DNA from 2 places in the Vagococcus luciliae genome. Region 2 is predicted to be linked to the other one. Evidence: predicted binding sites of a transcription regulator. Region 2 holds the regulator's gene; the other holds the start of a gene.
What was found. Region 2 encodes LexA, which represses DNA repair genes until DNA is damaged. Its sites were predicted from a motif close to CNAACANNTGTTNG; they were not measured.
Positions count from the first base shown of each region.

Region 1: a site for LexA is predicted at 14,547-14,560, ahead of dinB (DNA polymerase IV). Genes of this name have one in related genera too.

Region 1 is NZ_CP102451.1:996,731-1,012,855, forward strand. It holds gene G314FT_RS05060 (GntR family transcriptional regulator) at 1-604, shown strand, start outside; gene G314FT_RS05065 (protein O-GlcNAcase) at 631-2,292, shown strand; gene G314FT_RS05070 (GH92 family glycosyl hydrolase) at 2,307-4,493, opposite strand; gene G314FT_RS05075 (APC family permease) at 4,610-5,926, opposite strand; gene G314FT_RS05080 (PD-(D/E)XK nuclease family protein) at 6,120-9,686, shown strand; gene addA (helicase-exonuclease AddAB subunit AddA) at 9,679-13,425, shown strand; gene G314FT_RS05090 (DUF975 family protein) at 13,491-14,336, shown strand; gene dinB (DNA polymerase IV) at 14,578-15,711, shown strand; rRNA gene G314FT_RS05100 (16S ribosomal RNA) at 16,073-16,125, shown strand, end outside.
Region 2 is NZ_CP102451.1:1,157,666-1,173,790, reverse strand. It holds gene tkt (transketolase) at 1-1,642, opposite strand, end outside; gene G314FT_RS05770 (DUF896 family protein) at 1,740-1,982, opposite strand; gene lexA (transcriptional repressor LexA) at 2,128-2,748, shown strand; gene G314FT_RS05760 (hypothetical protein) at 2,860-3,048, shown strand; gene G314FT_RS05755 (M42 family metallopeptidase) at 3,106-4,140, shown strand; gene G314FT_RS05750 (50S ribosomal protein L25/general stress protein Ctc) at 4,500-5,120, shown strand; gene G314FT_RS05745 (hydroxymethylglutaryl-CoA synthase) at 5,276-6,454, shown strand; gene G314FT_RS05740 (hydroxymethylglutaryl-CoA reductase, degradative) at 6,467-7,741, shown strand; gene G314FT_RS05735 (oleate hydratase) at 7,781-9,562, opposite strand; gene G314FT_RS05730 (sulfite exporter TauE/SafE family protein) at 9,692-10,471, opposite strand; gene G314FT_RS05725 (HelD family protein) at 10,540-12,693, opposite strand; gene G314FT_RS05720 (GntR family transcriptional regulator) at 13,038-13,673, shown strand; gene G314FT_RS05715 (quaternary amine ABC transporter ATP-binding protein) at 13,813-15,030, shown strand; gene G314FT_RS05710 (ABC transporter permease/substrate binding protein) at 15,023-16,125, shown strand, end outside.

The DNA of each region.
Region 1 (16,125 bases), 160 kb from region 2:
ATATCAATGTCATATGCAAAATATACCAGTCGTTTTATTAGATAAACAAATCGAAAAAATTCATTACCCTTGCGTTGTGGCAGATAATGAATCTGGTGGTTCTCTTGCATCAAAAGAGTTAATCAGTAAAGGCTATGATGAGGTTATTTTTGTTAGTGGGACAGGTCTAACAGAAAGTTCGTCTGTTCGTGATCGTTACATGGGCTATTTATCAGCAGTTTATGAGGCTTCTTTGACACCTCAACATATTGTGAAAACCCCTTTACAAACTATGGACCAGCTCTTTGAGTCAGTCTACGACGTTATTTGTCATAACAAAAAAGAATCTGTTGGTTTAGTCTGTGAAAATGATATTGTTGCTATTAGATTAATGACGTATTTAAAACAACAAGGCATGGATATTGGAGACGAAATTGGTATTATTGGGTTTGATAATATTCAAGCCACACAATTAGTTGATCCACCTTTGACAACTATTGCACAAGATTTCTATCGTATGGGGGAAGTCGCTGGAGAGCTATTACTTAAACAGTTAAATAAAGAACCAGTTGACTCATTAGTTAATGTGATTCCTGTTTCCATTATTCCAAGACAAAGTACATAAAAGAATAGTAGAAAAGAGATGACCATATGATGATAGACCAAACGTTGAAAGTATTTGCTGAATATGATGATGTGGTGTTTACAAAACAATATCATGTAGTAGAAGATAAAAATATATCAATGACTTTTTCGGGAACGTTTTTTCGATTTGAAAGTTTAGATAATTGTTTTGACCAGTTCAATTTAGCTCATCCATTTATTTTATGGGAGAAAGAACACGGAGAATTTCAAGTCAAGCATCGATTTAACAGAAACCTATCAAATGATGGCTTTATGTTATCTATCAAGGAAGATAAGATGATTTTGATTGACAGTCGCACGATGAATGGCTGCCGTTTTGCTATCGAATTATTACAAAGATTGATTGTTAAAAATAAAAGCCAGTTATTTCTACCGATAGTAAAAGTGACACATACTCCGTCATTTGAAGTGAGAGGAATAATCGAAGGGTTTTATGGTGTTCCATGGACGCATGAGATGAGAAAAGATTGTCTTGTTTTTTTATCTTCAAAGAGAATGAACACTTATATGTATGCCCCCAAAGATGATGAGTATCAGCGAAAACTTTGGCGAGAGTTATATCCCAAAGAGAAACTAGATGAGTTTAGAGAGTTATTAAATCTATCAACAGCTCATCACATTGACTTTTGGTATATGATAAGCCCAGGAAATGACTTGAATTATTTAGATAACACAGATTTATCCGTGTTAAAACATAAATTGAAACAAATGGTGCAATTAGGTGTGACACATTTTGGGTTATTAATGGATGATATTGCTTATGAATTAAGTGATGATGTGAAGAAAAAATTTAAAACAAGTGCTCAAGCGCATGCGTATTTGATGAACGTTGTTTATGATTACTTAGTAGAAGAGATCCCTTATGTTAAATTTGTTGCGTGTCCAACAGAATATGATAATCACTATGATTCTCCTTATTTAGAAGAATTGACAAGATTGTTACATCAAGATATTCCACTATTTTGGACAGGACCAACAACACTATCTCGACATATTACGACTGAAGATATAAAAAAAATGTCTGATATTTATCAACGTCAGATGATTATTTGGGATAATGTACCGGTTAATGATTTTGAACAAGACAATGAATTAATTTTTTTAAGTCAGTATAGTAATCGAAGTAAACAGTTATCAGGTAATCAGTATAATGTATTAGGAATTGTACTCAATCCAATGGCCCAGTGGGAACTCTCTAAAATAACAGTTGGACATAGTGCAAAATATATGTGGCAAACAGATCGAGCAAATGATTTAGCGATGTGGCATCAAGTATTACAGGAGTATGGTCAAACAAAAGAGAATGGTCGAGCATTAGATATTTTATCAAAACATTTTACCAATAGACATCTTGAACCAAGCATATCAGTAGAGTGGCAGCAGTTAGTAAAGCAACAAGATATTGATTCCTTGACAGATATTTTGAAAGAATTAAGTCAAGCGGTTGAAACACTGAAAAAAATGAATAATCATAACTTTTTGACAGAGATTACGCCTTGGTTTGAAAGAGTGATGTTAGAAGACCAGTTATGGCAAGCCATGATATCAAAAAATGATAAAAAAGCACATACTCTGTATCAGGAGTTAATGACTAAAAAACATCGTGTGGGAAGTCAGATACCGATTATTTATTATGAAACTTATCTAAAAAAATCTAGCGGAGAATAGTTCCGCTAGATTTTTTATGTTAATGAGAAAGGTAAATCAGTTTCTGTGTAGTGTTTGATTGGTGGAACTAAGCATAAGTCAAATTCTATGTTTCCACCTGTCATTAAATCATCATGGGTAAAGAAGAGCTGGTTGTAGTGTTGATTATTTCTCAAAATATTTTTGGAATAGTGATATTGTGGGACGTTATTGTTTGACTGAATGGTTAAGTCATTGCCATTTGATAAATGAATCACTGCTTTATCAACAAAAGGAATACCTATGACATATTCGCCACTGCCTGGAGTCACAGGATAAAACCCTAAACTATTCAAGACAAACCAAGCACTCATGCTACCGTTATCTTCATCACCTGGATAGCCATCAAATCCTAATTTAAAGGCTTTTGATAGTAATTCTTTTACAATGTGTTGGGTAGTTGATAGTTCTCCAATATAGTTAAATAAAAATGGCAGATGGAAACTAGGTTGGTTAGAAATGGCAATTTGTCCAAAGTCAATGGCTGCCATCTCACTCATTTCATGAATTTCAAACCCGTAGCCATCAACATCAAAAATAGGGTAAGTATTGCACAAATCCGTGATGATTTCTTTGAAACGTTCCTTTCCACCAAGAGATTGAATCAGACCGCTAAAATCATGAAATGCAGCAAAACTATTTTGGTAGGCACTTCCTTCAGCATAGTCACGTCCCCAAGCGTAAGGGTTAAAAGGTGTTCTTGGCTGTCCATTTTTATCTTTTGAACGTAAGACACCATAGTCAAAGTCAATTAAGTTTCGATAATTAAGTGATTGCGTAGCATATTTTTTTGCCAAGTCTTTATCATCTAACAACTCAGCCACTTGTGAAATACAAAAATCACTATAAGCATAATCTTGAGTGTGGTTGACACTTTCGTGATAGTGATTTGGTACATAACCATAAGTTAGATAATCAAGTGTGCCAGATCGACCATAATTATCCTTTCCACTAACGGTTGTGGCACTTTTTAACATGGCTTTAAGGAAATCAGGCATCTTATCTGTCGCAATATGTTTTACTGCAGCGTCAGCGATGACAGCATCAATCAATGTGCCAGGCATTAAACCTCTTTCATCAGGAGAGAGCCATTTGGGTAAATAGCCACTATTTTTATACGCGTTATAGAAACCTGCCAGCATTTTTTCATATTCTTCTGTTGCGATAAGTGAATACAGAGGGAAAAGCGAACGACAAGTATCCCAAAAACCATTATTAGTATAATAATAACCTGATTTAATGGTTTTACTTAACGTGTCATAGTGAATTGGTTGGTTGTCTTTGTCTAATTCGTACCACGTTTGTGGGAATAAAAAACAACGGTACATCATTTGATAAAATAGTGAAATTTTCTCCTTACTTTTGTCGCTCACTTCAATTCGATTGAGATAATTTAGCCATTTATCTGCAGCTAGATTTTTATGTTCCTCAAAAGTATGAGGTAATTCACGTTCTAGATTGAGTGTCGCTTGTTCTTGACTAATAAATGATGTCGCAAGTTGTAAATCAAGCGTTCCATCAGAAGCTAATTTGTCAAATGACAGATAAAGTGTTTCTTCCTCTCCTTTGTAGTGAGGCCCTAAATCAATCATGTGATTATTTTCTTGGTATTTTAAAGACTCAATGTTTGTAGAAAAAGAAAGGTCGATATACATTTTTAACTTTTTATCTTCACAACCAGCCATATTACAAATATAGCCAGTTAAATGATTGTTTTTAATGGTGAGTGATTTAATACCAGGAGCGGTAAAAAGAATGCCGGCTGTCATGTCTTTTCGGTTAAAGGTAAATCTTATATGTGCACCATAAGTATGCGCTGTCAATTCTGTTAAGATACGATGCCTTTCAGAATAAATCGATAAGTAATGTGGTTGAAAAGTTGCCTCTTCAGGTCGATAAGATCCTTGGTTAAAAAATAAATCAGTGGAATTTATTGCTCCTGACACAGGTGAAAGTAATAAATGAGAAAAGTCCCCCATCCACGGACTTGGTTGATGGGTTAAACGAATGCCTTGAAAAGTATGATCTCTTGGATGAAACCACCAACTCCCTTTTTGATGTGTGGTTTGCGGGCAGAAGTAATTCATTGCAAATGGCACACCGGTATAAGGTAAGGTATTCCCATTAGAGTAGCTATGTTGATTAGCTGTCCCATGACGTGTATCGATGTTTGAAAGTAACATTTAAACTCTCCTTTGATATATCATTTTTATTTTATTTTTATATGATATATCATAACATTTTGATTGAGAAATAAAAAGAGGGTATAAAAAAAGAAACGAAAAAAATCGTTTCTTTTTTACTGTTTTATCATATTATTGGATTGATTTTTTCTAAAGGTGATATAACCAAATAAACAAAATAAAAAGCAAATTCCAAAAGAGATAAATTCAAAGACTGGATTGTCATAAAATCCACCAAATAAAATAATTAATCCCCCAAGTATTGCTAAAATAGGTGAAATAAGTCCTGTAAAGGTTTCTTTAATGTTTTTGTCTAAATAAAGTTGAATGACTTTAAAATAAAGCGCGATGTACCACATATAACCAAATACAATCGCAATTTCACCAATATCACCTAATCCCATTAACTGGAAGTATTGTGTGAGATAGTGAATAATAAACCAACCGCAAGAGGTCAATAAGGCAATAATAGCAGATTGACTACCTAATTTTTTTTGATGATAATTATCTACTATTTTTTGACTATTTGGTAACATATTTTTTGTTGCTAAAGCATAAGGCATGCGGATATGTCCCAAAGTAACCCCATTTATTACCCCAAATAATGCTACAAGGATGAATAATAAAATAATTTTTTGACCAATATTTCCAAATAGCATGTCACCAATTTTCATAACAGCCCCTTCACCCATAGATAAGATGTATTCGGGACCTAGAATATGTGTGAGACCTAGAAAATAGGATAGATAAACAACTAGGACGATGATTGGACCAAAACATAAGGCTTTTTTCATCGTTTGACTACCACCTTTGACTTCATGTGAAATGGATAAAGCAATAGGCCATCCATCATACGAAAAAGCCATAGGAGCAAGTGCTGCTAACCACCCAAGACCAACGTTTGTTGGTTCAACTAATGGAACAGTTGGTGGAACGACAGGTGTTTCTTTTGACCAAAATAATGCGATAAGCCCAATACCAAGTAAAGGAATTAATTTAGTAATCGTGGAAATAATTTGAAACCACCCAGCAAATTGACTTGATAAGATATTCAAGCAATAAAAAAATAACATATATCCAAAACCAATCCCCATTTGATAAGTCATCGTTTGAGGTAAATTTAGTAGCATAGTAGTGTAAGTTCCAGCTGCCCATGATACCACGACACCAATGGTAGGAAAATATAGAAATGTCTGATACCAACCAAAGGCACTTGCTGTAGACTCTGAAAAAAATTCTTCAAAATAGGCAACCATTCCACCATTTTTAGTAGTACGCTGTGCTAGGTTTGTGAGTGATAAACTTCCAAAAATAATACAAAGAGCTCCAATAATAAATACCAATACACCTAAAAATATGTTTCCACCAGTAAAAGCTAAAATATTTCCAACTTTGAAAAATATTCCAGACCCTACACAAATACCGATAATCATAGCAATTGCTGTACCAAGACCATATTGTTTTTTCTCGTCGATAATAAAACCTCCATTTCAATATTAGCAATATATCATAAATAGCAAAAAAGTGAATGAAAATTTTATGAAATTTAAAAAAGTCATGAGAGAGTTTTAATGTGTGAGATATGTTAAAATAAGGAAGATAAATAAAGGGATTGAGGTGGTATGTTTGAGTCTTCAATTTATATTAAATACAGCAGACAAAGAAGTTTTAGAAGATTTATTAGGTATGTCGACAGACTGGTTAGAAAAGTCGATGCATCATGAGGTGTTTTACCTTGTGCCTAATCACGTTAAATTTGAAACGGAAATAAATGTATTGAAAAAAATGCATACGTTACCTAAATTTAGCAAACAGAAGTATATGGCAAGTATGAGATTACAAGTCTTTAGTTTTTCTAGGTTGGCTTGGTATTACATGCAACAAACTAAAAGTTATCAAGCAACGAGACTAAGTGATTCTGGAAAGTTTATGCTGATAAGAAAAAGTTTAATAAGCTGTAAAGATAACTTGGTGTTATTTAAGCGTGAAGTCGATAGACCAGGTTTTATTCAACAATTACTTGATTTATTTGATGAGTTAAAACAAGGAAATGTTTCACCATTTGATTTACAAGAAGTTGTGGAAAATATTGCAACAACTGAAAAGACCAGTCAAGAAGATTATGTCACAAAATTAATCGATATACAGTTAATTTATCAAACGTATCAAGAGATGTTAATCACTCATCATATTGCCGATAAAGAATTATTAACAGAATTAGCTGAGTATTTGAGTGAGAAAGATTTATCTCATGTTCAATTTATTGTGTCAGGATTTACTAATTTTACAGCAGTAGAAAAACAATTAATAGAAGTACTAATGAAAGTGTCTGGTGAAATAAAAATAAATTTAGTTCTTGACGAGGCACCAAAAGAAACTTCTTTAGATAGTTATCAATTGTTTTTTAATACGTCAAAAATGTACCAAGAATTATATGATGTCGCTAGAGACAATCAAGTGAAAGTATTATTTGATATTAAATGTCACTCAAAAAATAAGACATCAATGAGTGAATTAGCACATGGGTGGCAAAATTTACAAGAGTTAGTGCCGAATAAGATAGAAAAATCGACTGTTTCAAATGTGTTATCACTTTGGACTTGTACAGATACGTATCAAGAAGTAAAAGCTATTGGGACAAAAATTAGAGAATTAGTGGCAACAGAAGGTTATCGTTATGAAGAGATTGCCTTAATTAGTCGAGATATTGAAACATATGCTTCAGAAATTATGGCAGTATTTGATGATATGGACATACCTTACTATGTTAATGAAGAAGAAGACATGGCAAATCATCCTTTAGTCGAATGGTTGCGTTCATTATTTAAAATAGATGAATCATTTTATCAATACCGAGATGTGATGCGCTTTTTAAGAACAGAATTATGTTTTCCAAATACTAATTTGACTGACGATTTAAAAACATGGTATGAAAAAATGAGTGCATTTAGACAAGCAACAGACTATACAGAAAATGTGGTACTTGCTTATGGATATAGTGGGAGTGACTGGATTAAAAAAGAAGATTGGGAGTATGTGACCTATCAGTACAACACAGATGATGATACTTTGGATAATCAACAAGTTATTCAAGAACAATCTAATGATATCAGACGGTTAATTGCGACCCATTTACCTAAGTTTTTTGAGAAATTAAAACAATCTATTACTAATAAAGAAGCTATTGTGACGTTCTATCAATTTTTACTAGAAATTGGTGTAGATAAACAGCTTCAAGCGATGCAACAACAAGAAATCGAAAGAGGGCATTTAACTGAAGCGAAAAATCATGAGCAAACATGGCAAGCATTGATGGATTTATTAGATGAATATTATGATGTATTAGGTGAAGATACTTTTGAGTTTGAGATTTTTAAGGAGATTTTACTTAGTGGATTAGAAGGCGTTAGCTATAGTAAAGTCCCAGCTTCAATTGATGAAGTAGTGGTAACATCATTAGATAGGGTTCGAGCAAAAAAATATCGGGCGACGTTTATTTTTGGGGCAACAGATCAAGTGTTACCTAAAAAAATTGATAATAAAACACTATTAAGTAACGAAGAACGAGATGTGTTTTCTCAATTATTAAGGTCAGACAGTTTCTTAAATAATAGTTTAACTGAATCAATGGCTAATGAACCATTTATCTTTTATTTGGCGTTACTGTCAGCCACAGACAAAATTATTCTTAGCGCACCTAAAAATCGTGACCAAGTCAAAGATGTTAAACTATCACCATACATCGAACAGTTAAGTCGATATTTTGCTATTCCTATTATTCATCATGATGCTGTCCTAACAGCTGATGAACAGGTATTAAACTCAATTTCGACAGACAAACTATTGCTTAGTGATTTAGTGAGTGCTTATAGAGAATATGACGAAAAGAAAGAAAGTGTTCCTTGGCTATTTTTACAACTAGAAAAACGTGTTCGTAAACAATTACCGGTTGAAACAAATCGTTTGTTTATGAGTTTATCGCATAAAAATATTCCCGAAACCTTAAACAATCAATCCGTTGATACATTATATGGTGAAACAATTTATGCGTCTGTTTCAAAAATTGAAAATTTCTATCAATGTCAGTATAAGTACTTTTTACGTTATGGACTTGGTATTCAAGAAAGAGAGCAGTTTGAGTTATCCCCAGCAGCAGCAGGAGAATTTTATCATGAAGCCTTGGATTTATTCTTTAAGGAACTAATTAAACAGAAAATCCAACTAACAGATATGTCAGATGATGAAGTGAAACAACTTGCTCAAACGGTGTTACAGGAAATATTAGGAGATAAACGATTTACTATTTTGTCCACAACCAATCGGATGAAATATGTGTCGTATCAGTTAGAAAAAACCATTCAAAGAGTGTGCTTATCGCTAAAAAATCAAGCTAAACGAAGTGATATGACCCCTATCCAAACAGAAATATTGTTTGGTGAGTCGTTAAAACAAGCTGGATTAAATAGTTTGGAAATTGTTTTAAACAATAATAAAAAAGTAAAAGTGCGAGGTAAAATTGATCGCTTGGATAAATTAGTTATTGAAGATGATGTGTATTTAAGCGTGATTGACTACAAATCGAGTAAGCATAATTTTGATTTTGTTGATGCTTATTATGGATTAGCTATGCAAATGATTACGTACTTAGATGTTGCCTTAAGTAATGCAGTAGAGTTAGTTGGTCAAACAGCTAAACCAGCTGGAGCACTATACATGCATATTAAAAATCCAGTTATCAATGTTAACGAAAAATTCTCATTAGATACGCTAGATGAACAACTACTAAAAGAGTATCAATATGATGGGTTGTTAGTAGAAGATGATGTGATTTTAGGAAAATTAGATAAAACCATTGACTCTCAGGTAAAATCGCTAGTTTACCCATACGAGCAGTTAAAAAGTGGGAAAATGAAATCATCACGATTTATCACATCAGATGAATTATCTCATTTAGTTGCTCATAATCGTGATAATTTCAAACAAGCTGGAGAAAAAATCTATGAAGGTAGCACGGAGTTAAATCCAGTCTATAAAGAACAAAAACGGTTAGCTTGTGGTTTTTGTCCATATAAAAGTGTGTGTCAATTTGACGTGATGTTACCAGAAAATAATTATCACCGAATTGAGTCCTTGAAAAAAGAAACGATTATGGAAAAACTGCAGCCTGAATCAAAGGAGGAGACACATGAGTAACCTAGATATTCCAGTAAAACCAGAAAACAGCCATTTTACAGATAAACAATGGCAAGCGGTATATGATTCTGGTGATAATTTGTTGATTTCTGCCTCTGCCGGTTCTGGTAAAACAACGGTATTAGTTGAGCGAGTGATTCAAAAAATTAAGTCGGGTGTTAATGTCGATGAATTATTGATTGTGACCTATACGGAAGCCGCTGCAAAAGAGATGAAACAACGAATTAAGGTAGCCATTCAAACGGCTCTTACAGAAGAAGTTGATACCGCACAAAAAGAGCATTTGGTAAAACAACTGGGGATACTTCCAACAGCTACCATCAGTACACTTCATGCTTTTTGTTTACGTGTCATTCAAAGATACTATTATCTTATTCATATCGATCCTGTTTTTCGTTTATTGACTGATGAAACAGAAAATCTACTATTAAAGGAAGATGTCTGGGATGAGCTAAGGGAAGAACTATACGGTGAAGAAAGAGAAGCGTTTTATCAATTAACTGAAAATTTTTCCAATGATCGTAATGATAATGGGTTGATGGAACTCATTTTTTCGATACACTTATTTGCTCAAGCAAATTCTGAACCGGAAAATTGGTTAGATAGTTTGCTTGAAAATTATCAAATAACAGACAGCTTAGTCAACTCGTCACTCTATCAACAATACATGAAACCAGATGTATTAAATCAATTATTGTTAGCTCAAGTAACCACAGATGAGTTAGTGAATCGTTGTCAAAGTGATGAAGAGCTAAAGAAAACACTAGAAACAGTCAGTGACGACAAACAATTAATTGATACATTATTATTTTTAATTAACGAAGATAGACTAGAGGACTTTTATGATTATTTGATAAGCACACCATTTAATCGTATTAAAGCGCCGTCTAAAAAAACAGCATCAGAAGAAGTTCAAGAGGAATATCAGGAAATAAAATTGGTACGAGATAGTGTAAAAGAAAATATTGGAAAGTTAAGAAGTCAGTATTTTAAACAAAGCCCTAAAGAGATGTTAGAGATATTAGAAAAATCACAGTCAGTGGTTGAAGAGCTAATTAGTGTGACCAAGCGATTTATTCAACGATTTTCTAAGGAAAAAGAATCTCGTCATGTACTTGATTTTAACGATTTAGAGCATTTGACATTGGCAATTTTAAGAAAACAAGTTGAGGGTCAATGGGTAGAATCTGAAGCATCAACGTATTATCGTCATAAATTCAATGAAATTTTGGTAGATGAGTATCAAGATATTAATAGATTACAAGAAACGATTTTGTATTGGTTGCGTCGCCCTGAAAAACATAATGGTAATCTATTTATGGTAGGGGACGTTAAACAATCAATTTATGGGTTCCGTTTAGCTGATCCTACTTTGTTTATTGAAAAATATGAACAATTTGCGACAGAAGAAGATGGCCGTCGTATTATCCTAGCAGAAAATTTTCGTTCAAGAAGTAATGTCTTAGATTTTACGAACCTTGTCTTTACACAATTAATGGATAAAGAATTAGGGCAATTAGATTATGATACGAGTGCTGAATTAATTGTTGGAAATAAGTCATTTCCTGAAAGTAAGGATTATGATACGGAATTATTAATTTATCAAACCACATCAGAAGAAAAAGATCAGGAGTCATTAGAATTTAGACTAGATGGAAAAACAGAAGGTGAGTTACGGCTTGTTGCGTTAAAAATTCGAGAATTAATTGATAAGAAATTTGAGTTGTTTGATAAAAAAGAAGAAAAAATGCGTTCAATCGCCTATAAAGATATTGTGTTGTTAACACCAACGAAAAAAAACAACTTAGATATTTTAGATATTTTTAAAGAGTACGATATCCCATTAATGGTGAACGATACACAGAATTATTTTCAAGCCACTGAGATTAGAATCATGATTTCTTTACTACAACTAATCGACAACCCTTACCAAGATATTCCGTTAGCGGCTATTTTACGCTCGCCGATTGTTGGAATTGGTGAAAATGATATGGTTCTATTAAAAAGCTATGACATGACAGGCTACTATTATGATGCCTTACAGAAATTTTTAATAGACGGAGATAAATCCAGTCAGTTATATCAAATAATCGAGACGTTTAATCAACAGTTTAATCATTGGCGTGAGTTGGCTAGAAGAAAACGATTGGTTGAATTAATTTGGCAAATTTATAAAGATACTGACTTACTTGATTATGTAGCAGGGTTGCCTTCAGGTATGCAACGAAAAGCCAATCTTCATGCTTTGTATCACCGTGCATCGAGTTATGAAGAGATGAGTTTTAAAGGTCTATTTCAATTTATTCGGTTTATCGAAAAAATGCAGCAAAAAAATAAAGATTTAGCCGAAGCATCTAACATTAATGAAGAAGCAGATGCTGTTAGAGTGATGACCATTCATGCTAGTAAAGGCTTAGAATTTCCTGTTGTGTTCTTACTAGACATGTCAAAACAATTCAATCTAATGGATGTTAGACAACGAAAATTTGTTTTTGATGAAGAGCTTGGTATGGGGATTAAATACAAAGACATTGAAAAACGTTTAGAATATGATACATTTCCTTTTAGTGTGATTAGAGAACATAAAAAACAGAAATTGTTAGCAGAAGAGATGCGTAAATTATACGTTGCACTAACTCGTGCAGAAGAAAAGCTTTACTTAGTCGGTTCCTATAAAAGCAAAGATGATGCTTATAAGAAATGGGCAACTTTAACTAGTACTGAGCATATGGTTTTACCAACAGCAAGCAGACAATCAACATCAAGTTTGATGGACTGGGTAGGAATGTCTTTAGTTAGACATCCGGACTTTGAAACGTATTTTCCAACTAGCGAAGCGACTGTCCTATCAGGATTAAAGAAACATCCAGGACAATTTTCTATTCACTTTTATCAAGAAGAGGATATTTTAGCTAGACATATGGCTCAAGGAGAGCAAGAAGAAGAATTAAAAGTATCTGATGTGAAACCAAATGTTAAATTATTAAAAGAAGTGGTAGAGCGCTTGAATTTTTCTTATCCTGAAAAAGATGCCACTATGACGGCAAGTTATCAATCTGTTTCTGAGGTTAAACGATTATTTGAAGATCCTGACATGAAGGATGTACCAACACTTAATTTCTCAAAAGATAAACAAATAAAAGCACATAGAGAAATATTGAGCGATAGTGCTAAGCCTAAATTTATGGAAGGTGATATTCAAATTAAATCTACAGATATTGGTTCAGCAGTACATTTATTGATGCAATTGTTACCTCTTGATAAAAAGCCGACAGAACAAGATATAAAGGAACAAATAGAGATAATGGTACAAAATGGTGTTTTTACAGAAAAATTAGCAGCTATATTACCTATCAATATAATAAAGTCATTTTTCGATACAACGTTTGGTGCATACCTATTAGCACACCATGAATTTACTAGAAGAGAACAACCGTTTTCATTGCTACTACCAGCTAAAGAGTTGTATCAAGATTATGTAACTAAAGAAGAGGATACTGTATTGATTCATGGGATTATTGATGGATTTGTCTTAACAGATTCAGAGCTTATTTTATATGATTTTAAAACAGATTATGTGCCTAAAGGTGCTACTATTGAAGAATTAGAAAAATTAAAACAGCGTTATGTTGGGCAATTAACTCTTTATCAATTAGCATTGGAAGAAATCTATCAAAGAAACGTGACGTCTTCCAAATTGATTCTATTAAATAGTGGAGACATCATTGATATGATATAAATGTTGTTCATAAAAAAAAAAACATGATAAAATAAGTATCAATAAAAGGAGAGGGATGTGATATTATGTATAAATCCTCTAAAGAACTTAAAATGCAAGCAAAAGAGTCACTCAGAGGACGATGGAAAGAAGCAGTAATATTGAATTTGGTACCGTCAATTATTCAAATGATTTCAATGTTTTTTATTACAATAACAGTATTGGTGTTTGGATTATTTATTGGCACGATGGCAAGTGATCAAACAAATTACTCAAAAATAGCGGGAGACGACTATGATAGTATTCAACATGAATATACATGGGAGGAAAACTTGGATGATGAATCACCTGCTTCAGGCGTAGTAGCGGCAATTGCTTCAGCAGGATCTGCTCCATTAGCAGGACCTATATTTAGCTTTGTTATGACATTTTTAACAATTGGTATTTCATTTACTTTTTTAGATGTCATAAGGCGTGGTAAATCACAAAATATGTCATTTAAAGAATCATTTAGATTGTTTAATGGAAATGATTTTGTTCCAGTATTATTGATTAATATTTTGACATATATTTTCCAATACTTATGGACTTTATTATTTATTATTCCAGGTATTGTAAAAGGATATTCTTATTCACAAGCAAACTTTATTTACAAAGATTTATCTTCAACTCGTGACACAAGGAGTATGGGCGCTACAAGTTTTATAACTGAAAGTCGTGAATTAATGGATGGGCATAAAGGTCGATTATTTTGGTTAGATATTAGTTTTATTGGGTGGTATTTTGTGGGAATGCTAACAATGGGAATAGGATTATTATGGATTAATCCATATATTAATGCGACGAAAGCAGCGTTCTATGATGATTTATCTAAAGGAAAATTTTTAGAGCAAGAAGTAATGGAAGAGGATGAAATTTGGACAAGTTTTTAAAGAATGAGATGATTCTCATTCTTTTTTTATTATATTGATACCATAAAGTCAGATAAATTTAATGCATAAGTCGTATGATGAGTGGCATACCAATTATCCCGAATTGGTTTTTGAATTCTATTTATTTGTAAATAGAATCATTTACAACCTTCATTTCCACTAGAGCGACGGCTTTGGTGGTTTTTTTGTGTCTTCATGATATAATATAAGCGAACGTACATTCTTTTTTGGAGGTTAGTTTATGTCAAATGGTTTGAAATTTCCGTTAATTAACGATTTATCTCGAAAAATTATCCATGTTGATATGGATGCTTTTTATGCTTCTATAGAAGAAAGAGATAATCCCAGTCTAAAAGGTAAGCCATTAGTCATTGCCAAACACCCTAATGATACAAATGGACGTGGTGTTGTCACCACAGCAAATTATGAAGCAAGAAAATATGGCATTCATTCAGCAATGAGTGCAAAAAAAGCATATGAACTTTGTCCACATGCGATGTTTGTCTCAGGTAACCGGGAATATTATGCTGAAGTTTCTAAACAAATTCATGAAGTTTTTAGAGAATACACTGATGTAGTTGAACCTCTTTCTCTTGATGAGGCTTATCTTGACGTAACGCATAATAAACAAAATATTAAAAGTGCAATAAAAATAGCCCGACTTATTCAATCCAAAATTTATGAAAAAGTTGAATTAACCAGTTCAGCAGGAGTCAGCTATAATAAATTTTTAGCTAAAATTGCGTCAGACTATGATAAACCAAAAGGATTGACCGTTATATTACCAGAAGATGCGCAAGAATTTTTGTTTGAATTACCAATTGAAAAATTTTATGGTATTGGAAAAAAGACGATTCCACTTATGCACGAAATGGGTGTATACACAGGCAAAGATTTGTATGATATACCAGAAATGACGTTAATCGATTTGTTCGGTAAAAAAGGATATAGTTTATATCGTAAAGTTCGAGGTGTTCATAATGATCCTGTCGAAAATAATCGAGAGAGAAAATCAATAGGTAGAGAAAAAACGTTTGGAAAAATACTTATCCAAGAAAGGGATGTACTAAATCATTTAAGAGAATTGTCAGAAGAAGTTAGTCGAAAACTATTGAAAAATGAATTAAAAGGAAAAACAATCGTTCTAAAGGTAAGGACTAATTCTTATGAAACAGTTACAAGAAGGATGACATTAAATAAATATATTTGTCAAACGGAAGAAATTTATTTTTATGCTAATCAATTATGGGAAGAATTAAATTGGAGCAATAGCGGTATTAGATTAGTAGGAGTAACAATCACAACTTTAGAAAAGTCTGTTTACGAAGCAATAGAATTACCATTATTCATTAAAAAAGGACAGATAAATAAGTAATATTGAAAAAAATAAAAAAACTATTGACGAATTGTGACATAATTGTTATATTAGTAAATGTCCTTGAGACACAGATTTTGAAATACTTGTTTTTTAATATTAGATGATAGGATTTATTTTATTAGGAATGAATTTTCAGAAAAATTAAAAAATAAAAAACTGTTGACAAGTTATTATAAACTTGTTATGATATAAAAGTTGTTACGGCAACAAAGTTTAGACCTTTGAAAACTGAACAAAGTAAGACGAACCAAATGTGTAGGGCGTTTCTACTATGTAGAAACAAACCATATTTAGTGAATACAATTCGCTAGCAAGTTTTAAAACAAATGAGCTAAACATCGTAAGATGTTATCAACTTTTTATTGAGAGTTTGATCCTGGCTCAGGACGAACGCTGGCGGCGTGCCTAATA
Region 2 (16,125 bases):
ATGGAGATAATACGTAGGCTCCACGTGCAACCCCTTCATAGGCTTTTTCTTTTGTTCCTTCAAGAACTGGTAAGTTTTGTCTTGATAAAGCTAAAACAGTTGGTGTTTCTGTTGATGTTGCAGCCAATTTCCATGCTGCTGATACTTCATTGCCATCAGCTGGACGAATTAAGTTTACATTTGGTATCCCACGTAAGCTTGATAACTGTTCGATTGGCTCATGCGTTGGACCATCTTCACCAACTGCAATAGAGTCATGTGTTAACACAAATGTTACAGGTGCTTTTTGAATCGCTGATAAACGCAATGCTGGACGTAAGTAGTCGACAAATACGAAGAATGTTCCACCATACACACGGGTTCCACCATGCAAAGCAATCCCATTCATTGCTGCTGCCATACCAAATTCACGAACACCAAACCAAATATTACGGCCTTCATATTGTCCTGGTTCAAAATCTTTTTCAGCTGCCACCATTGTATTGTTTGATGATGATAAATCGGCTGATCCTCCCCAGAATGATGGGATTTCTTTTGATAAGACTTGAATGGCTTCTTTACTTGTCACACGACTCGCAGCACTTTCACCAAGTTCATATGTTGGTAAAACAGATTCCAAATCAACTGTCACGTCATCTTTGAAGGCTTCTTCAAATTGTTTCGCTAGTTCTGGATAAGTAGCTTTATAATCAGCAAATAGTTTTTGCCACTCTGCTTCTGCTTTTTCACCTTTTTCTACCATATCAGCGTGGAAACGTGTTGCCACTTCTTCTGGTACAGTAAATGCTGGGTAATCCCAACCGTAAGATTTTTTAGCAAACGCCACACCGTCAACTCCAAGTGGTGCACCATGAACTTTGTTTGTTCCTTCGTTTTCAGCACCAAATCCAATCACTGTTTTGACTTCAATCATGGTTGGTTTTGTAGTTTCTTTTTGTGCGGCTTCAATAGCATTCGCAATTTCTTCTAAATCGTTGCCGTCTTTGACTAAAATGTGTTGCCATCCTGATGATTCAACACGACCTTTAACGTCTTCCGTAAATGACTTATCTAATGGTCCGTCTAATGAAATACCATTTGAATCATATAACACAATTAATTTACCAAGTTTTAAATGACCAGCTAAACTGATTGCTTCTTGAGAAATACCTTCCATTAAATCACCATCACCACATAAAGCATACGTGTAATGGTCAACGATATTAAATTGATCTTTGTTATATGTTGCAGCGAGGTGCGCTTCTGCCATCGCAAATCCAACACTCATCGCAATTCCTTGACCTAATGGACCAGTTGTTGCTTCTACCCCATCTGTATGATGAACTTCAGGATGTCCTGGTGTTAAACTATCCCATTGACGGAATTTTTTTAATTCCTCCATTGGTAAGTTATAACCTGACAAATGAAGTAAACTATAAAGCATTGCGGAACCATGTCCTGCCGATAACACAAAACGGTCACGGTCTGCCCATTGTCTTGATGTTTTAGGATTGACCTTTAAAAATTTTGTCCAAAGAGTGTAAGCCATTGGAGCTGCCCCCATTGGTAATCCTGGATGTCCTGAATTTGCTTGTTGAACCATGTCTAAACTAAGCGTACGAATTGCATTCACACCTAGTTGATCAGTTTGATCAAATAACATATAACGCCCTCCTATTTAGGTTTTTTTTACCTTTATTATATTTTACATCTAATAATATTAATTTACAAGCGTTTTTATAGAAATAACACATGAAATTTTATCGATCATGTAATCCTTTTTCTTTTTGGATTTGTTTTAATTTCTCAGGAGTAACATCTGTCCCCTCTTCATCGACTACTTTCATTCCCTCAATGTGATTTCTCATACCTTTTCTAAAACTATGTAAATATTCTTCCCTCAATAATTGTTGTTCTTTTTTTTCAACGTCAGTTAGTCCCTCAGTTGTTTTTGCTTTCTTTGCTAGCTCATTAATTCTTGCTAATTTTTTTTCACTTAACATAAGTCACGACCTCCTTAAAGTTCTACCTAAATAGTAGCTTAAAAAAGATAAAAAAACAATTATATATCGTTCAAACGTACGAACATGCGTTTGATTTTAAGAAAAAATTATGTTACACTCAAAAAAAAGGAAATGAGGTATCATCATGTCAACTAAACGTTCTTCTAGGCAATTAGACGTTTTAAAATATATTCATGAACAAGTTGAAAAAAAAGGGTATCCTCCAACTGTAAGAGAAATTGGAACAGCTGTTAACCTTTCATCAACGTCTACTGTTCATGGTCACTTATCACGTTTGGAAAAAAAAGGATTGATTACTCGTGATCCAACTAAGCCCAGAGCAATCGAATTAACAAATGAAGGGTTAAAAATGATTGGAGTTAACTCTCCTTTTATTCCAATGCTTGGTGTTGTAACTGCAGGTGAGCCAATCTTAGCTGTTGAAGAAGCATCAGATTTTTTCCCATTACCTCCTGACTTAAAATATGAAGAGAATAGTTTATTCATGTTAACCATTCGAGGAGATAGTATGATAAATGCTGGGATATTTGATGGTGATCATGTCATTGTAAGAAAACAGTCATCTGCTATTAATGGTGAAATTGTTATTGCTATGACAGATGAAAATGAAGCAACATGTAAAAGGTTTTTTAAAGAAAAAAATCATATTAGATTACAACCGGAAAATGATACATTAGAACCAATTATCTTAAACAGTGTCGCTATTTTAGGTAAAGTGGTTGGACTTTATAGAAATCATATTTAATAAAGCATAACGTTATGCTTTATTTTTTTCTTTACAAAGAGAACAGATGTTTGTATAATATGTTTACAGATAAGAACATACGTTCTATCGAATAGTTTAAGGAGTGGTTTTATGTTTGCTATTAGAAGATATGCTCTAATTTTAATTGTCTTAATTATTGGTGTCATTTTAGGTAACATGGGATTAGATGTTGCATTAATTATATTGACCCCACTTGTATTATTGTGGTTAATGCTTTGGGATGAAAAAAGTTATCGTCGCTCTCAACAAAAACATAACCATCTATCCTATAAAAAATAAGCATTGCTTTTTATGAATGATTCATCTACCCTTAATTAAAAAGAAAGGATGAGTCATTTGTATAAAGATACTATTGAATTAACAAAGGAATTAACTAATATTCCTTCTCCAACAGGAGATACTAAAAAAATTATTGCATTTATTAGTAACCTATTAAATAAATCTGGTTATAAGCCTTGTATTAATAATAAAGGAAGTTTAATAATCACTGTTCCTGGAACAAATCAAGAGAAACAACGATTTATTACTGCACATATTGATACTTTAGGAGCTATGGTGCGTGCGATTAAACCAGATGGCCGATTAAAACTTGATCTAATTGGTGGTTTTAATTTTAATGCTATCGAGGGCGAATATTGTACGATCCATACTCAAGAAAATAAAGACTATACTGGTACCATTTTAATGCATCAAACTAGTGTTCATGTCTATAAAGATGCTGGTACCGCTAAACGTGATCAGCAAAATATGGAAGTCAGAATTGATGAAAAAGTTTCTTCTAAAGAAGAAACTGAAAAATTAGGTATCCAAGTTGGAGATTTTATTAGTTTTGATCCAAGAACTATTATTACATCTTCAGGTTTCATAAAATCTCGTCATCTAGATGATAAAGTTAGTGCAGCTATTTTAATTAATTTTTTAATAAACCTTAAAAAAACAGGTGAAACACTTCCTTATACAACCCACTTCTTCTTTTCAAATAATGAAGAAATTGGGTATGGTGGAAATTCAAATATTGATTCTCAAGTTGTTGAATATGTTGCGGTTGATATGGGTGCCATGGGAGACGATCAACAAACAGATGAATACACTGTATCAATCTGTGTCAAAGATGCTAGTGGACCTTATCATTTAGGACTTCGGAATCATTTTGTTTCCCTATGTAAAGAAAAAAATATTCCTTATCAATTAGATATTTATCCTTATTATGGAAGTGACGCTTCAGCTGCTATGAGAGCTGGTGCAGATGTCAAACATGGATTGATAGGAGCTGGTATCGAATCTAGTCATGCTTATGAAAGAACACATAAAGATTCAATTGAATCTACTGAACAGTTGGTAAAAGAATATTTGTTTAGTTCTTTATCATAATAAAAAAACAAACTCAATGAGTTTGTTTTTTTATTTAAAACTATATTGCTTGACCTTTTCTGCTTTTCGTCGTATGGTTAGTTCATAAGCTTATATTATAGTGTGGTTTAAAACCATGATGAGCAGGCAATATATGGATTGCTTAAGTCCTTAGTCACCATATTTAACTTATTAATTAATATTTAATTATTAAGATTGCCTCAAAAGGTATAATATAGTCTTATCGTTCGTTATTGATAAGTTTAACACTCTTATCAATATCACCTAGATTAATCGATTAGCTCATCACAACGATTACATCTACATGAACTAAATAACGAACTAATTAAGATGTTATATTCTAAAGGAGGAAATTATTTATGTCAGTAGTGTTAAAAGTAGAAGAAAGAGCAACTAGACCAAGATCTATCAGAAGAAAACTTAGAGAAGAAGGTCGTGTACCCGGTGCTGTGAATGGTAACGGAATACAAAATCTATCAATTTCTGTTGATGCACGTCAACTTGAAAAAGATATTCGTGAAAATGGATTAAATGCCGTTTATGTATTAGATTTAAACGGTAAAAAAATAAGTACATTATTACACACTTACGAATTAGATACATTTACTAAATCATGGATTCATGTAGAATTCTTAGCAGTAGATATGTCTCAAGAAACTGAAGTTGAAGCAGAATTATCACTTGTTGGTACTCCTAAAGGGGTTAAAGCTGGTGGTGTTCTTGAACAAAACTTATACAGTGTTATTGTATCAGCTACTCCAGATAAATTACCAGAACGTGTTGAAGTAAACATTGAAGATTTAGAAATTGGAGATTCTTTAGTAGTTGCTGATATTCCTAAACATGATGAGTTTACAATCATTACAGATGCAGAAGAACAAATTTGTGCCGTAGTTGAAATGGCTGCTCCTGTTGAAGATGAAGCTAACGATATTGCTGCAGAACCTGAATTAGTTAATGCTAAACCTGAAGAAGCTTAATTAGAAAATACACTAAACAGAACTCTTTTTAAGAGTTCTGTTTTTTTATACTTTAAGAGATTACTAAAATCACTGAAGAAGTTCCACTCTTTATCTCTTTCTATGATAGAATACTTATGAATTACTCTTATTCTAAAAGAAAGTAGGTTAAATGTATGGTTGGTATAGATAAAATAAATTTTTACACCCCAAACACATATATTAAATTAGAAGAACTAGCAAATTATCGTGGGGTAGATCCTGATAAATTTACTATAGGCATTGGACAATCAAAAATGTCTGTTCCTCCTATAAGTCAAGATACAGTCAGCATGGCTGCAAATGCCGCCTATCCTCTACTTACGAAAAATGATTTAAATAACATAGATTTAATTGTTGTTGGAACTGAAACAGGTGTCGATGAATCAAAATCAGTTGCTTCATTTATTCATCAACTGCTAGACATCCATCCTTTTGCAAAATCAGTTGATTTAAAACAGGCTTGCTATGGTGCGACAGCTGGTTTAATGATGGCTGTTGATTTTGTTAGACTACATCCTGATAAAAAAGCATTAGTAATCGGATCAGATATTTCAAGATATGGACTAAATAGTTCTGGCGAAGTTACACAAGGAGCTGGTGCTATTGCAATGATTATCAGCTCTTCACCTAGTATTTTAGAAATTGAGGAAGTATCCGTTTCTATGACAAAAAGTATTTTTGATTTTTGGCGACCAAATTATTCTAAAACAGCAATCGTCGATGGTAAATTTTCAAATGAAGCCTACATTTCTTTTTTCAGTGAGCTATGGCATGAATACAAGAATCGTACCGCTCGGTCATTTGAAGATTTTTCTGCGTTTTGTTTTCATTTACCTTATACAAAAATGGGTAAAAAAGCACTTATGCCCTTGCTTGATGCAGAAGCACCTAACAATAAAGACTTACTGTTAGAACATTACCAACTTAGCACTACCTACTCTCGTGATATTGGAAATATTTATACTGGTTCTCTTTATCTAAGCCTAATGTCTTTACTAGAATCAACTTTATCATCACTTAAAGAAAATCAGCGTATTGGTTTCTTTAGTTATGGTAGTGGTGCTGTCGCTGAAATTTTTTCTGGTAAACTTGTTCCAGGTTTCAAAGATGCTCTGTTAACCAAACAACATGACACACTATTAAATGATAGAATTTCTTTATCTATTGATAGCTATACAGACATGTTTAATGATGAGTTAGCCATTGATTCTGAAGGAAACCATTTATTTAAACAAGACAAAACAGATAATGGCGTTTTCTTCTTTAAAGGTGTTGAAAATCATCAGCGTTTATATGGGAAAAATAAAGAATAAGGAGAATCTTTAGTGGACAAATCATTTGATAAATTTTATAAAAAAACACGAGATGAACGATTAGCAACTTTATTAAATGCACAGCTCTTAAGTCAAGAAGATTATTCTTTGTTTAAAAAAAATATGCCATTAGATGAAGATGTTGCTAATTCTCTAATAGAAAATCAGTTGACTCAATTTCCTATACCTTTAGGAGTAGCACTAAATTTTATCATTGATGGAAAAGAAAAAACCGTCCCCATGGTAGTTGAAGAGCCTTCTGTTATCGCTGCTTGTAGTTATGCTGCTAAAATGACTCGTCCAAATGGCTTTGAAACATCTATCACAAGTTACTTAAAAAGAGGGCAAATTATTTTCACCGGTGTTGAAAATCTTGAAACTGCTCAAAAAATGCTACTATCACATTTAGAAGAAATTAAAAAAGTCGCTAATCTCTCTCACCCTTCCATCGTGAAACGTGGTGGTGGCTTACAGAACATTGAATGCTCAATATTTAAAGATGAAAATGACGAAACTTTTTTCACTGTCTATCTACTGATTAATGTTGGAAATGCTATGGGAGCTAATATTATCAACACGATATTAGAAGGCGTCACACCTTTTATCTCAGAATTAATTGATGGAGAAGCTCTAATGTCTATTTTAAGTAACTATAATACCGAATCATTGGTCACTGCAACATGCTCGATTCCTTTTAGTCACTTGGATAGTAAAACGACAAACGGAAAAGAAATTGCTCACCGGATTGTACAAGCTACTAGATATGCTAATCTTGATACGTATCGTGCAGTCACACATAATAAAGGCATTATGAATGGGATTGATTCTGTTGTCATCGCAACTGGAAATGACCCACGTGCTGTATCTGCCGCTGCTCATGCTTATGCTTGTCGTAATGGACGTTACCAAAGTATGGCAGATTGGCACGTAAACGATGATTCTCTTATTGGTGAATTAACGTTACCTGTGTCTATCGGGACTGTCGGGGGGGCAATCTCTGTCCTTCCTATGGCTAAAGCTAATCTTGATATGTTGGGTATTACAGATTCACAAGAACTGGCTAGAGTGATAGTATCAGTTGGTTTAGCACAGAATTTGGCTGCCTTAAAAGCTCTTGTTAGTGACGGCATCCAAAAAGGACATATGAAACTACATGCTAGTTCTCTTGCTATCCAAGTTGGGGCTGTTGGGGATGAAATAGAACAGGTCACTGAAAAATTAAGACAAGCATCTCACATGAATACTCAAACTGCTACAGATATTTTAAAGCAACTAAGAGAAATATAGAAAAAGCAACTCCAAATTAAAACGGAGTTGCTTTTTTATTTATAATAAATGGTTATCTTTTAATAGCTCTTCGACAAATGTACCTTGAATTTTTTTAAGTTCATGTTTTTCAACTTTGCTCATTAACCAAGGAACTTTTATTTCAGGGAGAGTTTTCTTATCTGTTAAGTAATAAGTCGCACGAAGTAACGTACGGATGTCAAATGCTGAAGCAAACACTTCTGGTACTCCTCTATCCACATCCATTAATTCATACACAGCTTCCATTGCTGTTCTAACAGAATACTCTGTCGTAAAGACTGTGTCTCGTTTAGTTTCTGCGAAATTCCCAATGAATGCTAAATTCTTAGACCCATTTGGTACAACTAATGGTCTATCCCCATTTGCTCTTGGCATAAAGTAAGACGTAATAAATGGCATATAAGTTGGGACCACATTGACAGAATTTTTAGCTAAATCATCAATTTTTTCAACGGGTACCCCAATATGATACAACCATTCTTTCGCTATTTCTTCACCAGTACATGAAGTAATTGGTTTTTTTACATAATTTCCATCTTTGTTTGAACACAATGCATAAAACCAGATAACTAACTCATCTTTAGGTTGTTTTTTAAAGTGTGGTTGACGATTAATAGTGTAACTTTGACGCCAATTTGAATCTTCAGAATACACAATCCCACCTGTTACAACTCGACCTGAATAAGGATCTCTTTTACTGATATTTTCAAGATATGGTGCTATTTTTTTATCTAATGTTGTGATTGTAGCAGACACTACCCAGCTCTCACTTGGTAAATTTTCACAGAATTTTTCTGGATGACCAAACTCGTCACATTGTTCTGCTAATTTTTTCCATAGATTCCAACTACCTCCAAGATCTTCTTTACTTGGAATTGGTGCTGGTGTTGTTTGTGTACCATATGTTGAACTTTCAGTGATTGAACCATTTGTTACAAACACTAAATCGTCTTCTTTTAACTCAATTGTTTGTTCTTTCCCATCTACGATCAATTCTAATTTTTCAGCTATTTTTTGATTGTTAGCACAATTCACAATGATATTATCAACTTTTGTATTGTATTGGACTGTCACACCTTGCTCAGTTAAATAGTCAACTAATGGCATCACTAGAGACTCATACTGATTGTATTTGGTGAATTTCAATGCACTAAAATCCGCTAAGCCATCAATATGATGAACAAAACGCATTAAATAGCGTCGCATTTCCATTGCTGAATGCCAGTTTTCAAAAGCAAACATTGTACACCAGTATTTCCAAAAGTTTGAGTCAAAAAATTCTTGTGAAAAGACTTCATCAATTCTTTTATCTTGTAAATCATCTTCCTTAGTTAAACACAGTGAGATAATTTCTTTAAGCCCTTTTTCAGTCAATGTGAATTTTCCATCGGTATCTGATTGAACACCTTGACTATGAATCAAGCGACATTCTGATGAGTTTGGGTCTTCTTTATTTAACCAATAAAATTCATCTAATACTGAGGCATTTTCTACCTCTAACGATGGAACTGAACGATATAAATCCCATAAACATTCAAAGTGATTTTCCATCTCACGACCGCCACGTATAACAAAGCCATAATGATCTTTGTCAATCCCATCAAGAGATCCACCTGGAAGTGGTAACTCTTCTAAAATCGTAATTTTATTACCTGGTAATTGAGCATCTCTGATTAAAAAAGCTGCTGCAGATAATGAGGCTAATCCTGATCCTACTAAATAGACAGCTGAAATGTTATCTGTTCTTTCTGGTTTCTTTGGTCGAGCAAACGCTTCATAATTTCCATTACTTGTATACATTATCATAACCCCCAGTGTTATAAAACTTCTTTATAAGAGTTATTCTAACGCACATACAAGTCCACAAACTTTTATTTAATGCATTTCAACTGACAAAAAAGAACAATTATATGATAAAGGTTAATTTTTTTATAAAAACAATTTATAAGCATTATAACAATTGACAAGAAGGACACCAATTATCACAAATTGATAAATTGTCGTCACTTTTTCTGATGATACGCTTTGACTTAAATAAGCACCTAAAAATCCACCAATAATTCCAGCTGGTATAATATAAATTAACAAGTTTAAATCAAAGTGTGAAAAACCTGTACTAAATTGAATAGTTACTATTTTGGATAACTGAGAAAATAGAATAGTCACAATTGAGTACACTGTGGCATTTTTTATCGGAATACCAAATAACAACATTAACATAGCAACATTTAAAGGTCCGCCACCTATTCCCAAAAAACTAGCAATGGCTCCTAAAAATAACCCACATATTAAAATTGTGAATACTCCCGTGAAATGCTGTCCTTTCCACTGATTTTTACTATATAAATATGAAAATATCAATGTTGCCATAATAAGAATAATTTGTATCAGTGAAACTATCTTTTCTGATGACAAGAGACTAACTAATTTATCTAACCCTAAACTTCCAAGAATACCTCCTAAGACAGAGCCAAATGATAACCATAGAGCAAACGACCAATTTATTTTAATTCCATTTTGTGCTTGCCTGATTGTTGAGACAATCGACATACTTAAAACAGCTACCGTTGAGTAAAATGAAATACTTAAAATGTCATGAAATCCTAATGTATCAAATAAAGGTTTTATAATCACTCCCCCACCCATACCAGATATAGCACCAATACTATTGGCAAAGATGATAATAAAAAAATAAATCCAGCCCACCATTTATTTTTCCTCCTCAAAAAAGACTACTTACTTCCCAGTCTAGTGGGAAAAAAGTAGCCTGTCTATCTTTATTTTTCTAAATAAGCCAATAAAGGTGTTAATGATTTTTCATAGCCAATAAATAAATGATTCATCGCGCGAGAGAAAGCAGTATATAATATTTTTTGATCTCGAATAGTGGTAAAATGAGCCGCCGAAGCATTTAATAATAATACATTATCAAATTCTAGCCCTTTCGCTAGATTAATACTAGTGACATGAACCTGTGTTTCTTCATCAAAGAATGTTTCTATGATCTCTTTTTCATGCTCTGTTTTCACTAATACCGTCAATTTTTCACCATCTAACTGACTCAATACGTTAGCCACTACTTCTTTAATCTCTGATGGTTGATTATATTTGATTAATTGCGGTGCAACTCCTTGTGGACGAATTGGGACAATCGTCGCATTTTTTGATAGTGACAATTCATTAAACGCTTTAGTAATCGCTCCTGTAGAACGGTAACTCGTTAACAATTGATAGGTTGTTACCTCTTTATCATCAACTGAAAAAAGTGTCTTAATTTGTTTAAAAGGTGTACTAGTGTTAAAAATAGCTTGGTTTTCGTCTCCTACCATGGTGAAGTCGCTTTTTGGAAAAAGCAATAATAAAAACTGGAGTTGCGCTGGTGTATAATCTTGCACCTCGTCTACCAAAACAAATCGCATATTTGGCATAGTTAATCTTTCCACATAAAAGTGCTTAATAGTTAATAATACAATAGCCTCATCCAATGTAATTGGTGACATTTGTCTTTTATATATACTCCCTGAAAATCCTTCAAATAATTCATGAAATAAGACCTCTTGATTTAACCAACGATAGCGATTAATTTGCTGTGTCACTTTTTTATATTTTTTTCGTAACAATTGTTCTGCATAACGTGTTAAACTTTTTTCTGAATCGTCTTGAATCAGGTGACCAAAATATTTTTCTTGTTGATCTTCTGTCAACGAAATAACTTGATCATGAATTTTTTTAGTACGAGATTGTTGAATGAGTCGCTGATTCCATCCACTCAATAACCTCTGCTTTACTCCTTGTATTCTATCTACATGTGGACTATTTTGTGGTGTTTCATCAAACAATTGTCTAATCTGTTCCTTTGAAATAATATCCTTATCTCGATACATAATATCTTTGAATAAGCGATCTTTCTTAAATTCATGGTACACATTATTCTTTATATAATGGATAAATTGATCATCTCTTAAATAGGTTGTTTCTTTTGAAACCGATTCTTTTGAGATACGTTTAAAATACGTTTCTTCTGATTCGATTTGTCTCCCCATATAATTTTGAGCAAATTGTAGTAATGTCATATTTCTTGGATTTTTTTCACCTAATGATGGCAAAACATCTGATACATATTGTATAAATGCTTTGTTTGGAGACAGTATCAACACATCATCAGAGGTAATTTCATCTTGCATATTATATAGTAAGTACGCGATCCGTTGCATGATAGCTGATGTTTTCCCACTACCAGCTACTCCATTAACTAACATATAAGGCGTACTTGTGTCACGAATAATCACATTTTGTTCTTTTTGAATAGTAGCAGTGATATCTTGCATTTTTTGTGTATCATCTTTAGCTAAAGCACTTAACAATACATCATCTTGAATAGAAACCATCGTATCAAAATACGTTAACAATTTATCTTTTTCTATCACAAACTGACGTCTTTCTTCAATAGATGTTTCAATCGTATTTCCTCTTACTTGATAAGATGATGAACCTAACTCATTATTATAAAACAATTCTGCAATAGGAGAACGCCAATCATAAATCAAATTATCATTATTTTCATCAGAAAAGCCATGCATGCCTATATAAAATGACTCTGGTTCTTCTTCATCTAAAAAATCAACTTTTATCTTCCCAAAGTAAGGTTTTTCTAACAAACGTTCAACTTTATCTAAAGTTATTTCTCCATTTCTTATTTTTATATTATATTGATCAATTTCGCGATTTTTCATTTCAATTTGAGAAAAACTATCTAATTTATCCGATATACCATCAACATTTAGCTTAATATCTTCCGTAATTTTACTCATCATACTCTGACCAGAATGCTTTGTCTCTTCTAACCATTCACTTAATGTTTTTTGAGTATGCAGTAATTGTTGATAGGTCATTTTTAAATATTTTTCTTCTTGTCTTTTTTGTTCAGACATACTTTTTTCATTCCTTTCACTTGGAACTTCACTATTAAAGAATAACCATATCATCATTTTTTTTGTTTAACAAGATAAAGAAATTTCTCTCACTTAAAAAGAAAGAAACATTCATTAAAAATGACAACATTATGATTAAATTATTATATCAGAACGCTATCTCATTCTATAGTAGACACATGATTTTAATTAATTTATCCAACATATACAAAGAATACATTTGCTTAACAAAGAAAAGAATTTATATGGCTATTTAAGTAAATTTACTTTCTTACTACTTTTGCTTTTTTATTCTATTTTTAGTACGATAGCCCTAATAGTTCACTCAGAAAGGATCGAAATATATGGCAAGACATAAAAAAATCATTTTACCAAAATACCAACAGGTTGCAATTGAAATTGCTGAACGAATTGACTCAAATTATTATAAAGTTGGAGATAAAGTACATGCTAGATCAACACTAGCAAATACATTTAGCGTCTCTCCTGAAACAGCTAGAAAAGCAGTTAATATTTTAGTTGATGTCGGGATTATGGAGGCAAAACATGGCAGTGGTGTTATTGTTGCGTCAAAAGATAAAGCTACCTCTTTCTTATCTCAATATAAAGATGTCCAAAATATTGAAGAGATTAAACAAGATTTATTAACACACATTCAAAAACAAAAGAAAGAATTGGATGAATTGACTGATTTAGCAAATTTACTTGTTTCTCAAACAAAAAAAATCAATCATGCCAATCCACTTCTTCCATCTGAGCTACTTTTAACAAAAGAAGCAAAGTATCTCAATCAAACCATCAAAGACTTAAATCTATGGCAAGAAACATCCGCAACAGTTGTCGCTATATTACATGACCAACAGCTTCTCATATCACCTGGTCCATATGCAAAAATAACTGCTGGTGACATTTTATATTTCATCGGAGATGAATTTTCAAAACAACGTCTCTCAAATTTTTTTTATCCATCTGAATCCTAGTTATATCAAGCCTTATTATCATTTCATTTTCAGAAAATATGATAATAAGGCTTTTTTACCTTTGACAAAGTGACCATTCTATTATAATATTATGTGGTCACTTTCGTTAGAGAGAGAATTTATATAAAGGAGATTTATAATGACTAAAGTAAAAGTTGAAAATTTAACCAAAATATTTGGTAAAAAACAACAACAACAGGTTGCTTTACAAATGGTAAAAGAAAAAAAATCTAAAACAGATATTGTCAAAGAAACTGGGGCAACTGTTGGTGTATATGATGTTAATTTTGATGTCAAAGAAGGCGAAATTTTCGTTATCATGGGGCTTTCTGGTAGTGGAAAGTCAACCTTAATTCGTCTAATCAATCGAATTATTGAACCAACTTCTGGTGATATTTATATTGACGGACAAGATATTGCCAAACTTGATAAGGAAGAATTAAGAGAAGTTCGTCGTCATAAAATGAGCATGGTATTCCAAAACTTTGGACTGTTTCCTCATCGTACTATTTTAGAAAATACAGAATATGGTTTAGAAATTCGTGGTGTTGAAAAAGAAGAACGACAACAACGTGCCGAAAAAGCATTAGAAAATTCTGGTTTACTTACTTTTAAAGATCAATACCCTGATCAATTATCTGGCGGAATGCAACAACGTGTAGGATTAGCACGTGCCTTAGCAAATGATCCAGAGATTTTATTAATGGACGAAGCCTTTTCAGCTCTTGATCCATTAATTCGTCGTGAAATGCAAGATGAGTTAATTGAATTGCAAGATAAAGTGAAAAAAACCATCATCTTTATCACCCATGATTTAAATGAAGCTTTAAGAATTGGTGATAGAATTGCTTTAATGAAAGATGGTCAAATTATGCAAATTGGTACTGGTGAAGAAATCCTAACAAATCCAGCTAATGATTATGTCCGTGAATTCGTTGAAGATGTTGACCGCTCAAAAGTCTTAACAGCACAAAATATCATGGTGCCTGCAATAACAACTAATCTTGATATTGACGGACCAAACGTTGCCTTACAACGTATGAGAAGTGAAGAAGTCAGTATGTTAGTTGCTGTAAATAAAAAACGTGAATTACTTGGAACAATTACAGCAGATGCTGCTGCAGAGGCTAGAAAAAACAAACAAACACTACATGATGTCTTAGATAAAAATATTATTACAGTGGAAAAAGATATGCTAATTAGTGATATCTTCCCTCTCATCTATGATTCTCCAACACCACTAGCTGTTGTTGACAATGAAGATAACGATCGCTTGTTAGGTGTTGTGATTCGAGGAAGCGTGATTGAAGCACTAGCTGAAACAACTGATGAAAATGAGGTGATGGATAATGAATAGTATACTTATGAATGCTTTACCAGTTGCAGACTGGGTAGAAAATATCACAGATTGGTTTACAAATACCTTTTCAGGATTATTTGCTTTAATTGAAAATCTAGGGAAACAAGTAATGGGAGGCATGACAAATTTATTAACTGCCATTCCACCACTGATTTTCATTATCTTAATGACTGCTCTAGCTTTCTATATTTCGGATAAGAAAAAAGGGCTAACTGTTTTCACATTCCTTGGTCTATTGTTTATTTTAAACCAAGGTCTCTGGGCTGATTTAATGAATACAGTGACACTAGTTTTGATTTCAAGTGTTCTCTCTATTATTATTGGTGTGCCGCTTGGAATTTTAATGGCTAAAAGTGATAAAGCTCAAGCCATTTTAACTCCTATCTTAGACTTTATGCAGACAATGCCTGGTTTTGTTTACTTAATTCCAGCTGTTGCATTCTTTGGTATTGGGATGGTTCCAGGGGTTTTTGCGTCAGTTATCTTCGCATTACCACCAACTGTTCGTTTCACGAATTTAGGTATTCGCCAAGTACCAGAGGAATTAGTCGAAGCGGCCGATTCATTTGGTAGTACAGGGAAGCAAAAATTATTTAAATTAGAATTGCCACTAGCAAAAAGTACTATTTTAGCCGGTATTAATCAAACAACGATGCTTGCTCTATCAATGGTTGTTATTGCATCAATGATTGGTGCTCCTGGTTTAGGTCGTGGCGTATTATCTGCTTTACAAAGAGCTCAAGTTGGGAATGGATTCGTTAATGGTTTAGCTTTAGTTATTTTAGCGATTATCATCGATCGATTCACACAATATGTTAATAAACCACGTGCTAAAAAAGCAAAAGCCACAAATCCTAAGCAGAAAAAAGTAACAATTATTGCAGCTGTTGCAGTTTTAGTTGCTGCCATTGGGTCATCTATGTTCCTATCTTCAAATAAATCAAGTGATAAAAAAATTAACTTGGCTTATGTTGAATGGGATTCAGAAGTTGCCTCAACACATGTATTAGCAGAAGTATTGAAACGTCAAGGATTTGACGTTGAAACAACGCCACTAGATAATGCTATTATGTGGGAATCTGTTGCAACAGG